3 regions of the Mesorhizobium sp. Cs1299R1N3 genome follow, and region 2 is predicted to be linked to each of the others. Evidence: riboswitches for the same ligand, from Rfam matches in the RefSeq annotation. Region 2 holds a riboswitch; each other region holds the start of a gene.
The links. Region 2 has a riboswitch for cobalamin ahead of O7B34_RS04410 (aromatic ring-hydroxylating oxygenase subunit alpha). Riboswitches for the same ligand answer to the same signal wherever they lie in the genome.

Region 1 (5,356 bases), on a different contig from region 2:
AGCGATTTCAGGAACGGGTCGATCCACTTGCCGATGTCCTCGACCAGTTGGCGCGGCAGGTCCTGGTGGACGCCGCCGGGACGGAAATAGGCCGCATGCATGCGCGAGCCGGAGGCCCGCTCATAAAACACCATCAGCTTTTCGCGCTCGACGAAACCCCACAGCGGCGGCGTCAGAGCGCCGACGTCCATCGCCTGCGTCGTCACATTGAGGATGTGCGACATGATGCGGCCGATTTCGCAATAGAGCACGCGGATCAGCTGGCCGCGCCTCGGCACCTCGATGCCGAGCAGGCGCTCGGCGGCGAGCGCGAAGGCATGCTCCTGGTTCATCGGGGCGCAATAGTCGAGCCGATCGAGATAAGGCACCGCCTGCAGATAGGTCTTGGCCTCGATCAGCTTTTCCGTACCACGATGCAGCAGGCCGATATGCGGATCGACGCGGTCGACGACTTCGCCGTCGAGTTCGAGAACCAACCTCAAAACACCATGCGCCGCAGGGTGTTGAGGGCCGAAATTGATGTTGAAATTGCGGACGGAGGTTTCAGCCATTTACTGCTTTGCCTTCTCATCCCCGGGCAGCACATAGTCGGTGCCTTCCCACGGGGAAAGAAAATCGAAATTGCGGAATTCCTGCTTGAGCTCGACCGGCTCATAGATCACGCGCTTGGCCTCGTCGTCGTAGCGCACTTCGACGAAACCGGTCAGCGGGAAATCCTTGCGCAGCGGATGGCCTTCGAACCCGTAATCGGTCAGCAGGCGGCGCAGGTCGGGGTGGCCTGAGAACAGCACGCCATAGAGATCGTAGGTCTCGCGCTCGAACCAGTCGGCGCCTGGATAAACGCCGGTGATCGACGGCACCATCGTCTCTTCGTCGGCCTGCACCTTGACCCGGATGCGGACATTCTGTTTCGGCGACAGCAGATGGTAGACGACGTCGAAGCGCTTGGCCCGCGACGGATAGTCGGCGCCGCAGACATCGATGATCGAGATGAACTGGCAGCGCGCATCGTCGCGCAGGAAGGTCATCACTTCGACCAGATCGCGCGGCTCGACATTGATGGAGAGCTCGCCATAGGCGAGCACCGCGTCATTGACGCGGCCGATCAGCTTCTCGCCGAGATAGGTCGACAGTTCGCTAAGGGATGCGGCCATGGATTTACCGTTCTATCGTGCCGGTGCGGCGGATCTTCTTCTGCAGCAGAAGAATGCCGTAGAGCAGGGCTTCGGCGCTCGGCGGGCAGCCGGGCACATAGATGTCGACCGGCACGACCCGGTCGCAGCCGCGCACCACCGAATAGGAATAGTGGTAGTAGCCGCCGCCATTGGCGCAAGAGCCCATCGAGATGACGTAGCGCGGCTCCGGCATCTGGTCGTAGACCTTGCGCAACGCCGGCGCCATCTTGTTGGTCAGCGTGCCGGCCACGATCATGATGTCTGACTGGCGCGGAGACGCGCGCGGCGCGACACCGAAGCGCTCCGAATCGTAGCGCGGCATCGAGGTGTGGATCATCTCGACCGCGCAGCACGCCAGACCGAAGGTCATGAACATCAGCGAACCGCTGCGCGCCCAGGTGATCAGCGCCTCGGTCGAGGTGACCAGAAAACCCTTGTCGGCAAGCTCGTTGTTGATTTCGAGGAAGAAGGGATCGTCCTCCCCCACCGGCTTGCCGGTGTTGGGATCGATGATACCCTTGGGCTTCGGCGCGACGAGGGTGCCTGAACTGTCGTTCAATCCCATTCCAGCGCTCCTTTTTTCCATTCATAGGCAAAGCCGATGGTCAGCACTGCCAAAAACACCATCATTGACCAGAAACCGAGCATGCCAATCTTCGAGAAGGACACCGCCCAGGGGAAGAGGAAGGCTACTTCCAGGTCGAAGATGATGAACAGGATCGACACCAGGTAGAAGCGGATGTCGAATTTCATGCGGGCATCGTCGAACGAGTTGAATCCGCATTCATAGGCGGACAGCTTCTCGGGATCCGGGTTGCGGTAGGCTACCAGGAAGGGCGCGGCCAGCAGCGCCAGACCGACCACCAGCGCCACGCCGATAAATAGGACGATGGGCAGGTACGAACTGAGGAGTGCGTTCATGCAGCGGCTTTCCGTTGGCGCCAATCCACGTTGATTACAGCACCGGACCTTAATGCGGAAGCGTGACAGTTTAACCGCTGAACCGTTTTAAGGAGCCTATGCTGCAACGCGGCGAGGGTTAGCGCAGCACTTCCAGCGAAGCAAGTCAAACCTTGTTCAAAACACCGAGCTGGACGGCAATCCGGGAGAAACTGGTCCCATACGCTCCTGTTTGATTTCCTTCGCCATTTACTCCACTTTTCTCTCCTGACAGGGTTGCCGCCAAAACCCTGCTAGCATGGGCTGGAATCACGCCTCGCAATGACGCCAGACAGGTCCATCAGAGACGCATCCGCATGAAGGAAAAGATCTCGCTTGCCGCCGCCCGGCGCATCGCGCTCGCCGCTCAAGGGTTTCTCGATCCCCGCCCCGCCGGTACGCCCGACCGCCGCCACTTCGCCCGCGTTCTGTCCCGCACCGGCCTGCTGCAGATCGATTCCGTCAGTGCGGTGGTTCGCGCCCACTACATGCCGCTCTATTCGCGTCTTGGCCCCTATCCCCTCGCTTTGCTCGACAACGCCGCCGTGACCCGCAAGCGCACGGTCTTCGAATACTGGGCGCATGAGGCCTCGTTCCTGCCGGTCGAGACCTACCCGCTGATGCGCTGGCGCATGCTGCGCGCCGAGCAAGGCGATGAAATGTATCTGGGGCTGGCCAAATGGGGCCGCGAGCACGCCGCCTATATAGAAAAGATCTACCGCGAGGTCGTCGCACGCGGCCCGGTCGCCGCTTCCGCGCTGGAGGGCCAGAAAGGCTCCGGCGGCTGGTGGGGCTGGAGCCACGCCAAGCACGCCTTCGAATGGCTGTTCTGGGCCGGGCGCATCACCACGGCGCACCGGCGCGGCTTCGAGCGCTTCTACGACCTGCCGGAGCGGGTGCTGCCGCAGGCGATCCTCGATACGCCGGTGCCCGCAACTGAAGACGCGCATCGTGAATTGCTGCGCATCTCCGCCCGCGCCCACGGCATCGCGACATCAGGCGACCTGCGCGACTATTTTCGACTCTCCCCCGCCGACATGAAAGGCCGGCTGGAGGAACTGGTCGAACTCGGCGAACTGCTGCCTGTTCGCGTCGAGGGCTGGGACAAGCCGGCTTACCTCTATAGAGACGCGCGTTTGCCACGCAAGATCGAGGCCCGCGCCCTGCTGGCGCCGTTCGACCCCGTTGTCTTCGAGCGCTCGCGCTCAGAGCGGCTGTTCAATTTTCACTACCGGATCGAGATCTACACGCCGGCCGACAAGCGCCAATACGGCTATTACGTCCTGCCCTTCCTGCTCGGCGACAGGATCGTTGCGCGCGTCGACCTCAAGGCAGACCGGCCGGCAAGTGTCCTGCGTGTCCATGCCGCTTACGCCGAGGCCTGCGCACCGCCCGGAACCGCCGCTCAGCTCTTCGAGGAATTGAAGCAGATGCAGGACTGGCTTGGCCTCGAACGCATCGAAGTGACGCCTGCCGGCGATCTGGGCCCGGCGCTGTCCGACATCACGGTGTCGTAAGCTCGCGTTGACACCGCTGCCCGCAAGAGCCTAAATCGGATCCAGACGGTCTCCTCTCGGCAAAGGGAGGAGCCAAGAGGGAATGCGGTGCGGGATTGAAAAATCCCAAATCCGCGGCTGTCCCCGCAACTGTGAGCGAAGAGCCAAGGCCGAAAGCCACTGGGATTGTCCCGGGAAGGCGGCTACCCAAAGGCGATGACCCGCGAGCCAGGAGACCTGCCGTCTGGAATGCAAGTATCCGATCGCCCGGCGGGTTTTCCGGGCAAGGAGCCTGATTTGGATCGCGACAGCAGTTTTTCGGCTGAAACAACGGACATTTCGTCCGGCGGGGATGATTCCCTGGCCGGCATCACTGTCATCGTCTGCGCCTCCTGTCGCGACGAGACCGGCTCCGACGCCCACCCTCGGGCCGGCGAACTTTTGGCCGAAGATACGCGCCAGGCCGCCTCGGGCGACAACATCCGCATCCGCACCGTCGAATGCCTCGGCAATTGCAAACGCCGACTGAGCGCCGCGATCCTGCGTGACGGGTGCTGGAGCTATGTCTTCGGCGATCTGACCACGACCAGCGGCGCCGATCTCGTCACCGGCGCGAAACTCTTCGCCACCTCCAGCGACGGCCTCATTCCCTGGCGAGGCCGGCCCGATAGCCTCAAGCGCGGCCTCGTGGCCCGCATCCCTCCCCTCGACATGCTGAAAGACTTGATATGACCGCATCCGTTTCCCGTGTTCCCTGCACCGTCGTCACCGGTTTCCTCGGCGCCGGCAAGACGACTCTGGTCCGCCATCTCCTGGAAAACGCCGGCGGCAAGCGTATCGCGATCATTGTCAACGAGTTCGGTGACATCGGCATCGACGGCGAGATCCTCAAGGGCTGCGGTATCGACACCTGCCCAGCGGAAAACATCGTCGAGCTGGCCAATGGCTGCATCTGCTGCACCGTCGCCGACGATTTCGTGCCGGCGCTCGACCAGATCCTGTCGCTGACGCCGAAGGTTGACCATATCCTGATCGAAACCTCGGGCCTCGCTTTGCCCAAGCCGCTGGTCCAGGCCTTCCAGTGGCCGACGGTGAAGAGCCGCGTGACCGTCGATGGCGTCATCGCCGTGGTCGATGGTCCCGCACTTGCCGAAGGTCGCGTCGCCAACGACATGGACGCCCTGCAGGCGCAGCGCGCCGGGGATGAAAGCCTCGACCATGATGATCCGGTCGAGGAGGTGTTCGAGGACCAGATCGCCTGCGCCGATCTGATCATCCTGTCGAAGAGCGACCTGATGGACGCCGCCGGTTCGGCCCGCGCCAACGCCATCGTCAACGAACACTCCGCACGCGCCGTGAAGATCGTGCCGACGTCTCACGGCAAGGTCGATCCCTCGGTGCTGCTCGGGCTTGGTCTCGCCGTCGAGGACGACATCGAGAACCGCAAATCCCATCACGACGGCGCATTCGACCACGAGCATGACGACTTCGACTCGTTCATCGTCGACATGCCCTCGATCGCCAATCCGGACGAACTGGCAAGACGCGTCGCCGCCGCCGCCGAACAGGAAAACGTGCTGCGGGTGAAAGGCTTCGTCGAGGTTGGTGGCAAGCCGATGCGGCTCCTGCTGCAGGCCGTCGGCCCGCGCGTCAATCATTACTACGACCGGGCCTGGACCGCCGGGGACGACCGCCGCTCGCGCCTCGTCGTCATTGGCCTCAAGGGGCTGAACCGTCCGGCGATCG
Region 2 (5,356 bases):
GCGCTGCTCGACGTCACCCGCTTCTGGCTGGAGCGCGGCGTCGACGGCTTCCGTCTCGATACCATCAATTTCTACTTCCACAGCCAGGGGCTGGAAAACAATCCGCCGCTGCCGCCGGAAGAGCGCAACGACCAGACCGCGCCGGCGGTCAACCCCTACAACTACCAGGATCATATTTACGACAAGAGCCGGCCGGAGAACCTCGCTTTCCTCGAGCGCTTCAGGGCGCTGCTCGACGAGTATCCGGCGACCGCCGCGGTCGGCGAAGTCGGCGATTCGCAGCGCGGGCTGGACGTGGTCGCCGCCTATACCGCCGGCGGCAAGCGCGTGCATATGTGCTATTCCTTCGACTTCCTGGCGCCGGAAAAGATCAGCGCCGCCAAAGTGCGCTCGGTGCTGGAAGCCTTTGGCAGGGTGGCCAGCGACGGCTGGTCGTGCTGGGCGTTTTCCAACCATGACGTGATGCGCCCGGCCTCGCGCTGGGCCGCCGACGAAGCCGACCCGTCCGCCTATCTCAAGGTCATCTCGGCATTGCTGATGTCGCTGCGCGGCTCGGTCTGCATCTACCAGGGCGAAGAACTCGGGCTCGGCGAGGCCGACCTGCGCTTCGAGGACCTGCAGGACCCCTACGGCATCCGCTTCTGGCCGGAATTCAAAGGACGCGACGGCTGCCGCACGCCCATGGTGTGGGATGGCGGCGCCAGGAATGGCGGCTTCTCCGCGGCAAAACCCTGGCTGCCGGTGCCGGCCAAGCATCTGTCACAGGCGGTCAACGTGCAGCAAGGCGACGAGACCTCCCTGCTTGAGCATTACCGGCGCTTTCTCGCCTTCCGCCGCGCCCATCCGGCGCTGGCCAAGGGCGACATCACCTTCATCGAAAGCGAGGGCGACACCGTCGCCTTCACCCGCCGGGCGGGCAATGAGGAGGTCGTCTGCGTTTTCAATCTGGGCGCCAGGCCGGCGAAGGTTGACCTCGGCAACCGAACCCTGCAACCTTTGGCGGGACACGGGTTTTCCGGGCAGGCGAGCACCGGTTCGGTCGAACTCGGCGGTTACGACGCCTGGTTCGGACGCATAGGCTGAAACATCTGAGGAACCACTGGAGGAAATCAATGGCCGATGTCAATTTGAGACAAGTGAAGAAGTCCTACGGCAATCTCAACATTCTCCACGGCATCGACCTCGACATCAAATCGGGCGAATTCATCGTCTTCGTCGGCCCGTCGGGCTGCGGCAAGTCGACCTTGCTGCGCTCGATCGCCGGGCTTGAGGAAATCACCTCGGGTGAACTGAGGATCGACGGCCAGGTGGTCAACGACGTACCGCCGTCGAAGCGCGGCATCGCCATGGTGTTCCAGTCCTATGCGCTCTATCCGCACATGACCGTCTACGACAACATGGCCTTCTCGATGAAGATCGGCAAGGAAAGCAAGGCCGAGATCGACAAGCGGGTACGGCAGGCAGCCGAGATCCTGCAGTTGACCAAATATCTCGACCGCCTGCCCAAGGCGATGTCGGGCGGCCAGCGCCAGCGTGTCGCCATCGGCCGCGCCATCGTGCGCAATCCGAAAGTGTTCCTGTTCGACGAACCGCTGTCGAACCTTGACGCGGCGCTGCGCGTCGCCACGCGCATCGAGATCGCCAAGCTCAAGGAATCGATGCCCAACACGACCATGATCTATGTCACGCACGACCAGGTCGAGGCGATGACGCTGGCCGACCGCATCGTCGTGCTGAAGGATGGCCACATCGAGCAGGTCGGCACGCCGATGGAGCTCTACAAGAACCCCGGCAACCTCTTCGTCGCCCAGTTCATCGGCTCACCGGCCATGAACATCCTGCCGGCGACGGTCGACAAGACGGGCAATCCGACCATCGTCAGTCATGTCGGCGGCCGCAAGGCGACGGTACCGATCGCGACGCCTGCTTCGGCAAAAGGAGCGGCGGTAAGCTTCGGCGTGCGGCCGGAAGATCTCGCGATCGCCAGTGGTAGCGATTATCTGTTCGAGGGGACGGTCGATTATCTCGAGCAGCTCGGTGAGGTTCAGCTGGTCTATATCGACATCGGCCGTGCCGACCTGCCGCTGGTGACCAAGTTGCCGGGCAATGTCGAGGTCAAGCGGGGCTCGACGCTGCGGCTGACCGCCAATGCCGCAGATCTTCATATCTTCGATGCGGATGGACGGTCGTTCGCCCTGCAGGAAGCGGAAGCAAAAGCCGCCTGAGACCACAAGCTGTCTCGACAACGCAAAAAGAGAGCGGCGGGTAAGCCCGCCGCTCTCTTTTGTATATCACCACGGCTGGTTAGTTGTTGCCGAAGAGGTTGCGGTCTGCGCCCTGAGGGGCGGACTTCTGTACGTCGCCCGACGAATTGAGCAGCTTGTAGACAGGCGATTCGCTCTTGCGGATCGAGCCCGTATGCGAGGTGTCGACGTTGACGGTCGCCAGCTTGTTGATGTCGGTGTCGCCAACGTTGTCGTTGCCGGCATAGGCGCTGCCAGCGGCAATCAGAAGAGCGGCGGCGGTAAGAACAATCTTTTTCATTTTGGTACTCCGATTTTTTCGAATTCAAGGGGCGGGCTGAGCGCGCCGTCCTTGCTTGAAGAGATGTTAGTTGTTGCCGAACAGGTTGCGATCGGCGCCGTGCTGGACGGGCTCCTGGCTGGCAGGAGCCGACTTGTCGACCGAAGCGGTGTACGAGTTGTCCACCGCGGCGGCAGGCTGGTTGGCACCGTTGGAGCCATAGCTGTCGCTGGCAAAAGCGCTGCCGGAAATGGCCAGAACGGCGGTGGCGGCAATAAGGATCTTGTTCATTTTAGACACTCCTGAATTTCTTGAATTCCACCGGATCGGCGGGCAAGCCCGCCGTCCGTGGGGACAGGCCGTTAGCGGCCGAAGAGGTTGCGATCGCTGCCCTGAGCAGGCGTCTGAGCAACAGGCTCCGACGTCTTGGTGGAGGTGGAAGCGGTGTACGAGCTGTCCACCGCGGCAGCAGGCTGGTTGGCGCCGTTCGAACCGTAATTGTCGCTCCCAGCGAAGGCGCTGCCGGAAACAGCCAGAAGGGCGGCGGCAGTGAGAATGATCTTTTTCATTTTTTGGTACTCCAGTATTTTTTCCGTCCGTCTAGCGGCGTGTCTTGGGATTAAATCGCGTCGTTCGGACAGCCCCGATGTGGGAGAGCACCCTTGCCGTTTCCAATCACGAAGTTGTTCAGCGTGGACCATGACTCCACCACTTGAAATTGTACCAGCGCCTTCCACATCTCTTATTTTCTCTTGTAATATCAAGTGATTATCTTAAAGCAGCACCTCGATCACCAACTGTGTCGGAGGCTCGGCGTTCACAGCGTCTTGCACGCACCGTCAACAGAAACGAACCGTTCGGTTCGATTTTAGTCCCTGCTAATAGTCACTTTTTGAAACTGTTAACCTATTTGCTGCCGGCAAAAGGGTCGATGACGGTGCCGGCGCGGCTTGGCGACAGAAGGCGATTCCCGCGGCTACAAGCCTCTCATGACGATCCAGCATGCGTGTCGCGCCGCATGGATGCGATGTCGCTTTCGTGCCGATGTCGCAAAGCCTGTCGTGGTTAGATCGGGCATCTCAGGTGCCGCTGCGTGACGACGGAGCGGAGAATTGGGAAGCCGGTCAGATTCCGGCGCTGCCCCCGCAACGGTGGTGGAGTTCAAGTCGCAACGGGAGACCACTGGGCGAAAGCCTGGGAAGGTGTCGCGATGGTCCGCAAGGACAACTCCAGAGCCCGGAAACCAGCCCGAGATCGCTAGAACTCGACTGATCGCGGTGGGCGGTCAAGAGGCGGATGGTGTTTGTCCGGCTTTTCGCCGATCTGCGCCCAGTCCTTCCTCAATCACCACCAGTTCAGTCCTTGAAACTGAGGACAGGACATGGACGCGCGCAACGACATGCTGAGGCTCTTGAACAGCCGCAGACAAGGCTTTTCGCTGGAACAGCCCTTTTACACCGACCCGGACTACTTCAAGCTGGACATGGAGTTGATCTGGTATCGCGACTGGCTGTTCATCGGCCATGATTGCGAATTGCCCAAGCCGGGCAGCTTCATCACCGTGCAGATCGGCGATTATCCGGTCGTGCTGGTGCGCGATCAGCAGGGCAAGATCAACGCCTTCCACAATTCCTGCCGCCATCGCGGCAGCCGCGTCTGCAACAGTGATAAGGGCACGGCCGCCAAACTGGTCTGTCCCTATCACCAATGGACCTACGAGCTCGACGGCCGGCTGCTGTTCGCCCGCCAGATGGCCGATGGGTTCGACAAGAGCCAGTACGGCCTGAAGCCCGTCGCCTGCGAAAGCGTTGGCGGCTACATCTTCATCTGTCTGGCCAGCGAGCCCGCCGATTTCGCGCCGATGCGGGCGATGATCGAGCCCTACCTTTTGCCGCACCGGCTGCGTGAGGCAAAAGTCGCCTTCGAGAGCACCATCATCGAGAAGGGGAACTGGAAGCTGGTCTGGGAAAACAACCGCGAATGCTATCATTGCGCCGGCAACCATCCCGAACTCTGCAAGACCTTCCCGGAAGCACCGACGGTGACCGGCGTGCAAGGCGCCGACAGCGATCCGGAGATGCTGGCGCACTGGGCGAAATGCGAAGCGGCCGGCCTGCCGAGCAAGTTCCGCATCGATCCGGCCGGCCAGTATCGCGCGACCCGCGCGCCGCTGCTGCGCGATGCCGTCAGCTACACGATGACGGGAAAGCGCGCGGTCGAGAGGAATCTTTCCGACAGCGTTTCAACCGACCGCATCGGTTCGTTGCTGCTTTACCACTATCCGACGACCTGGAACCACATCCTGGGCGACCACGCCGTCACCTTCCGGGTGCTGCCGATCAGCGCCACGGAAACGGCGGTGACAACCAAATGGCTGGTGCATAAGGATGCGGTCGAGGGCGTCGATTACGATCTCGCGGAACTCACCCATGTCTGGACCGAGACCAACGACCAGGATCGCCGCATCGTCGAGGAAAACGCCTTCGGCATCCTGTCGCCGGCCTACGAGCCAGGCCCCTATTCGGAGCTGCATGAGGGCGGCGTGATCCAGTTCGTCGAGTGGTACGCGTCCTTCATCGGGCCACGGCTTGCCGAAGGCGGCCGGCCGGCCCTGCGCAGCGTTGCCTAAGGCATATCGCCAAAGACGGCGGTTTTGGACATGCGCGGAACAAAGGGGACAAGAGGATGAATGCGATGACGGATCTCGGCCTCTATCGCCATCTCGACCAGATGGCGCCCTGGAACGACAGGCTGCAGGTGCTGGAAGTGACCGGCGTCACCGACGAGGCGCCCGACGTCAAGACCTTCACCTTCCGCTCCGACAACCAGACCT
Region 3 (5,356 bases), on a different contig from region 2:
TTGCGTACATGCTCCTCGCCAGGCATGGTCATGCCGTCCTGCGCCACCGCGATGTCGTGCATGACCAGATGCAGGTGGTTTTCCCGGGCGATCGAGGTCGGACGCACCACCTCGGTGCCGGCGGCAAGCAGCGACAGCATGCGGTCGGCGCCGGTCCTGGCCACCGTTTCCTCGATCTTCGCCAGCGAGCAGACATGGATCATTGTTTCGAACCTTTCGACCGATCCTCGCGCCGCGACGTCCAGTCAGCAAGGGCGAATTCAAGCCTGCGCCATTCTTCCTCGCTCGCCGGCAGGCCGGCGCGCAGGGCATGCGGCCGGTCGGAGAAATGCCGGAGCAGGATGCCACTCTCGCCAAGCGCGGAAAACAGGCCGCCGGCATCGGGCAGGCTGAGATAGCGGAACAATGTGGTGCCGCCCGCGACGCGAACGCCGAACCGGCCAAACAGCGCATCGAGCCGCACCACCTCATCCGCCAGCGACGCCCGTATCGCATCCTGCCAGTCGAGATCGGCGAGCGCGCGGATGCCGTATTCCAGCGCCGGTCCGGCGACGGCCCACGGCCCGAACTGCATGTCCAACCGTTCAGCCGTCGGCGCATCGGCAAGCGCGAACCCAAGCCGCAGGCCGGCCAGACCGAAGAATTTGCCAAACGAACGCAGCACGATGATGCCGCCCTGGGCGACATCGCCGGCGAGGCTGTGTTCGCGTGGACCGACATCCATGAACGCCTCGTCGACGGCCAGCAGCCCGCCCTTGGCGCGAAGTCCGTCAGCCAGCATCAGCAGCCGGTCGCGCTCGATGATTCGCCCATCCGGATTGTTCGGATTGACGATGATGGCGAGGTCAGCGTCGACCAGCGCCGCGAAATCGCTGACCTCGACCACCTCATGCCCGGCAATCGCCGCCGCCCGGGCGTGTTCGGCATAGGTCGGCCCCAGCACCATCGCCTTGCCGGGCTTCACCAGCGAGGCTACGCGCGGCAGCAGAATTTGGGTCCCGGGCGCCGCCACCACGTTTCCCGCGGAAGGCGCGCCATAGGTGTTGGCCGCGATCTCTATCAGTTCGCGCCCACGCGCGGCCTCCGGCAACCGCCACAGGGAGGTGGCGGGCAGGTGGAAAAGCGGGTAGGAGTGCGGATTGATACCGGTCGAGAGGTCGACGAAAGGCAGCACGGCATTGGGGAAAAGCACCCTTGCCCGGCCAAGACTTCCACCATGGTCCACCGCTCCTTCAAGAAGCTTCATGTCAGTCCTGATCGCTTTCCTGTCCTTGGTTGTCGAATTCGTCCTTGGTTATCCCGACTGGCTGTTTCGCGCCATCGGCCATCCGGTGACGTGGTTCGGCAGGCTGATATCCTTTCTCGACTTGAGGCTCAACCGCGCCACTGATCCCGACGCACTGCGTCGCCAACGTGGTGTCCAGGCGCTTTTGGTCATCGTGCTGGTGCCGGCGCTGACAGGTCTTTGCGTGCAGCTCGTTCTGCTCTGGTTCGTCCCCTTGGGATGGATCATTGCCGTCCTTCTGGCAACATCGCTTCTGTCGCAGAAGAGCCTGCACGAACATGTCGAAGCCGTCGCCGACGCGCTCGACAGTGGAGGCCTCGACATGGGCCGCGCCGCCGTCTCGCGGATCGTCGGCCGCGATCCCGAAACGCTGGACCGGGCAGGCGTCTGCCGTGCGGCGATCGAAAGCCTGGCGGAGAATTTTTCCGATGGCATCGTCGCCCCCGCCTTCTGGACCGGCGTTGGCGGGCTGGCCGGCGGCGCCGCCTACAAGGCGGCCAACACCGCCGATTCGATGATCGGCCACCACACCCCGCGCCATGAGGCGTTCGGCTGGGCGGCGGCGCGCTTCGACGATTGGATCAACCTGCCGGCATCGCGGCTGACCGCGCTGCTGATCGTGCTCGCTTCCTTCTTGGTCGAGGGCGCCGACCCCCACGGCGCCTGGCAAGCGGTACGGCGCGACGCGAAAAAACACCGCTCGCCCAATGCCGGCTGGCCCGAAGCGGCCATGGCCGGCGCGCTTGGTCTGGCGCTTGCCGGGCCACGCAGCTATGGCGGTGTCATGGTCGACGACATCTTCATGGGCGAAGGCGGCCGCAGCGATGTCGACAGCGGCGACATCAGGCGGGCGCTGCAACTCTACCGTATCGCTGATTTCCTGCTGATTGGCTTGTTCGGCCTGGTCGCGGTGATCGCTGTTCTGGTTTTCTAAAACTCGATGCCCTGCTGGGCTTTCACGCCCGCCGAGAAATGATGCTTGGTGGCGCCCATCTCGGTGACCAGATCCGCAGCCTCGACCAGCGCTGGCTTGGCGTTGCGGCCGGTGACGACGACATGCAGGCCCTCGCGCCGGCCCTTCAGCGCCGCAACCACCTTGTCGAGATCGAGGTAGTCGTAGCGCAACGCAATGTTGAGCTCGTCGAGCACGACAAGGCTGATCGAGGGATCGTCGATCAATTCCAGTGCCTTGGCCCAGGCGGTCTCGGCAGCGGCGATATCGCGCTTCAGGTCCTGCGTCTCCCAGGTGAAACCCTCGCCCATTGCGTGCCAGACGACGCGGTCGCCGAAGGCGGCAAACGCATCCTTCTCGCCGGTGTGCCATTTGCCCTTGATGAATTGCACGACGCCGACGCGATTGCCGTAGCCGAGCATCCGCAGCGCCAGCCCGAAGGCGGCCGTGGTCTTGCCCTTGCCGGGACCGGTGTTGACGATCAGCAACCCCTTCTCGACCGTCTTGCTCGCAACCTCGGCGTCCTGCACGGCCTTGCGCTTGGCCATCTTGGCGCGATGGCGTTCTTCATCCTTGCCGTCGATGTCAGTCATTTCACTTCACCTTGAGCGGTAGCCCCGCCACCATCAGGAGCACCGTGTCGGCAACCGCGGCGACCCGCTGGTTGAGCCGGCCGGCGTCGTCGCGAAAACGCCGCGCCAGCGCATTGTCGGGCACGATGCCTTGCCCGACCTCGTTCGACACCACGAACCACGGTCCGCGCGGCCGCGACAGCACGTCGGCCAGCCGTCGGCACTCAGTCTCGACGTCGTGATCGGCCAGCATATGATTGGTCAGCCATAGCGTCAGGCAGTCGACAAGCACCGGCTGATCATCCGGCAAGGCCTCCAGCGCTTCGGCAAGGTCGAGCGGCGCGTCGATGGTCGACCAGCCCTCGCCGCGCCGGGAGCGGTGCAGTGCGATGCGCTCATGCATCTCGTCGTCATAGGCTTGCGCCGTGGCAATATAGGCCCATGACGAGGGCAATGCCGTCACCAGGGTTTCGGCGTGCGCGCTCTTGCCGGAGCGCGCACCACCGATGATGAAAGTCAGCTTGCCGCGATCAGGCAAAGCTGTCGCGCAAGCTGGTCGCCGTGCCGGTGAAGCGCCTGCGCACCACGCCCACGACCGCGCCGAGCACCAGCCAGAACACCAGATTGGTCACCGTCACCGCCACCACGAACTGATGGTGCAGGCCTTCCGGGATAGGCGTCTCGAAACTGTCGGGCTGCGGCGCGCCGACGACGTGCGGGGCGACGATCAGCAAGACGGCGAGGATGGTCAATGGCAGCGATCTGCGAAACACTATCAGGCCAAGGCCGATAGCCGTCGCCGCGGCCGTTGCCGTCCACCAGATCTGGCGCGCAAGCAGATCGGCCGCCGGCATTGCCGGCAGTTCCGGCTGCAGGCCGAGGCCTGGTGCCAGCGTGAACACGGCAAAGCCGGCCAGCCCCCAGAACACGCCCTGGCGCCAATTGCCGACGCCGCCGGCAAACTCGGAAACCGCGACCAGGACCAGCGCGAAGCCGATGCCGGTGACGATATTGGCAACCACGCTGAAGGCAAAACGCTCGACACCGTCGGCCGGCGCCCAACCCTCGTCTTCCTCCGCCGGTGCCGTGACTTCGGCGGGTGCTGGCGCGGCAGAACTCATCGCATTCCCAGCGGGCGCGACCGTGCTCACCGCATCGTTGCTCGCTGCTGGTGCAGCCGCGTGGTCATGGTGATGGCCGCCGCCGGCCTGTTCGTAGACTTCCGCCTTGAGGATCAGCGGCACTGTCGCATAGGCCTGCATGCAGGCGAGAACGACACCGGCCACGAGCCCCGCGATCGCCGCGACGAACACGACGTTGCGAAACAGATTCATGATGTCAGATCCTCGTTAGTGGCAGGGAAATGCCATCGAGTGGCGATAGTCGTGGGCGGCATTGTGGACCGCATCGATATGCGAGAAACCGACAAAGCCGACGACGAACATGCCGAGCAGCGCCGCGAGCGCGAGCTGCATGAAGCGCGACTGCGAGGAGACGGAGGCGCCGAGGGAGACGGAAGCGGTAGTCATGTCTTGTCCTTTCGCCCTCCACCCGAGGGCATCGAAGTCAGTTTCCTGTCGCCGGCAGGTCTCCTGGCTCGCGGATAAGCGCCCTTCCCCACCTTCCCGAAGGAAAACCTTCAGTGGCATATGGAGAGGACTACCGCACACAGTTGCGGGGGCAGCCACGGCATTGGACAGGAATTCCTGTCCGCACCGCATTCCCTCTTGGCTCCAAAAAGGAACCGACGACGTTGGTGACTATAGGGAAATTCGCCGCGCGCGGCAAACCAAATTCCGACAGTCGCCAGCGCAGGAGCGTCGTATCGGCAAGGCCGCTCCCCTCCTGATTGACAAACTTCATGGCCGGGTGTCGGCTGCCAACCTGACAGGAAGCCAGCCATGCAGCCTGATGCCAGCGGGCGCGAGCCCTATAGCGGCCTGACCCGAACCGAGCCGACCCTGCCCTCATCGGCCTATTGGGACCAGGAGAACTATCAGCGTGATCTCGACGCCATCTGGTACAGAAATTGGCTGCTCGTCTGCCGCGAGGCCGACCTTGCCCAGCCTTTGGCATTCCGCACCTTCCGCGTCGGTACGCAGGAAATCCTTGTGCTGCGCGACGACGCCGGCGAGTTGCGTGCCTTCCACAATACGTGCCGGCATCGCGGCTCGCAGCTTTGCCAGGAAAGCGAAGGACGCCTGAAGGCCCGGCTGATCACCTGCCCGTACCATGCCTGGTCGTATTCGCTGCGTGGCGATCTGGTGCGTGTACCGTCGAAATCGCTGCCCGACGGCTTCGACAAGGCCGACCACCCGCTTTATCGCGTTGCACTCTCGGTGTGGCGGGGCTTCGTCTTCGTCAATCTTGCTGAAGATGCCGCCTGCTCAGCGCAGTCATCCTTCGACCCGGCCTCCGGCGACCTCGGCAACTGGCCGCTGGACACGCTGGTGTCAGGCCATGTGCTGCGCAAGGTGATGAACTGCAACTGGAAGATTTTCTGGGAAAACTTCAACGAGTGCCTGCACTGCCCGGGCGTCCACAAGG

Region 1: it holds a riboswitch for cobalamin, as region 2 does, so the genes downstream of both, O7B34_RS09795 (DUF1636 family protein) here and O7B34_RS04410 (aromatic ring-hydroxylating oxygenase subunit alpha) in region 2, are expected to answer to the same signal.
Region 3: it holds a riboswitch for cobalamin, as region 2 does, so the genes downstream of both, O7B34_RS10025 (CbtB domain-containing protein) here and O7B34_RS04410 (aromatic ring-hydroxylating oxygenase subunit alpha) in region 2, are expected to answer to the same signal.

What each region holds. Positions count from the first base shown of each region.
Region 1 covers NZ_JAPYKQ010000003.1:263,194-268,549, reverse strand. The annotation lists gene O7B34_RS09820 (NADH-quinone oxidoreductase subunit D) at 1-551, opposite strand, end outside; gene O7B34_RS09815 (NADH-quinone oxidoreductase subunit C) at 552-1,154, opposite strand; gene O7B34_RS09810 (NuoB/complex I 20 kDa subunit family protein) at 1,159-1,740, opposite strand; gene O7B34_RS09805 (NADH-quinone oxidoreductase subunit A) at 1,731-2,096, opposite strand; gene O7B34_RS09800 (winged helix-turn-helix domain-containing protein) at 2,432-3,631, shown strand; cobalamin riboswitch at 3,661-3,869, shown strand; gene O7B34_RS09795 (DUF1636 family protein) at 3,908-4,342, shown strand; gene cobW (cobalamin biosynthesis protein CobW) at 4,339-5,356, shown strand, end outside.
Region 2 covers NZ_JAPYKQ010000001.1:952,160-957,515, forward strand. The annotation lists gene bglA (beta-galactosidase BglA) at 1-1,083, shown strand, start outside; gene O7B34_RS04390 (ABC transporter ATP-binding protein) at 1,113-2,225, shown strand; gene O7B34_RS04395 (DUF680 domain-containing protein) at 2,305-2,544, opposite strand; gene O7B34_RS04400 (DUF680 domain-containing protein) at 2,611-2,814, opposite strand; gene O7B34_RS04405 (DUF680 domain-containing protein) at 2,886-3,092, opposite strand; cobalamin riboswitch at 3,588-3,789, shown strand; gene O7B34_RS04410 (aromatic ring-hydroxylating oxygenase subunit alpha) at 3,905-5,152, shown strand; gene O7B34_RS04415 (hybrid-cluster NAD(P)-dependent oxidoreductase) at 5,218-5,356, shown strand, end outside.
Region 3 covers NZ_JAPYKQ010000003.1:309,159-314,514, reverse strand. The annotation lists gene O7B34_RS10055 (tyrosine phosphatase family protein) at 1-203, opposite strand, end outside; gene cobD (threonine-phosphate decarboxylase CobD) at 200-1,246, opposite strand; gene cbiB (adenosylcobinamide-phosphate synthase CbiB) at 1,245-2,219, shown strand; gene cobO (cob(I)yrinic acid a,c-diamide adenosyltransferase) at 2,216-2,830, opposite strand; gene cobU (bifunctional adenosylcobinamide kinase/adenosylcobinamide-phosphate guanylyltransferase) at 2,832-3,347, opposite strand; gene O7B34_RS10030 (CbtA family protein) at 3,340-4,143, opposite strand; gene O7B34_RS10025 (CbtB domain-containing protein) at 4,159-4,338, opposite strand; cobalamin riboswitch at 4,375-4,573, opposite strand; gene O7B34_RS10020 (aromatic ring-hydroxylating oxygenase subunit alpha) at 4,711-5,356, shown strand, end outside.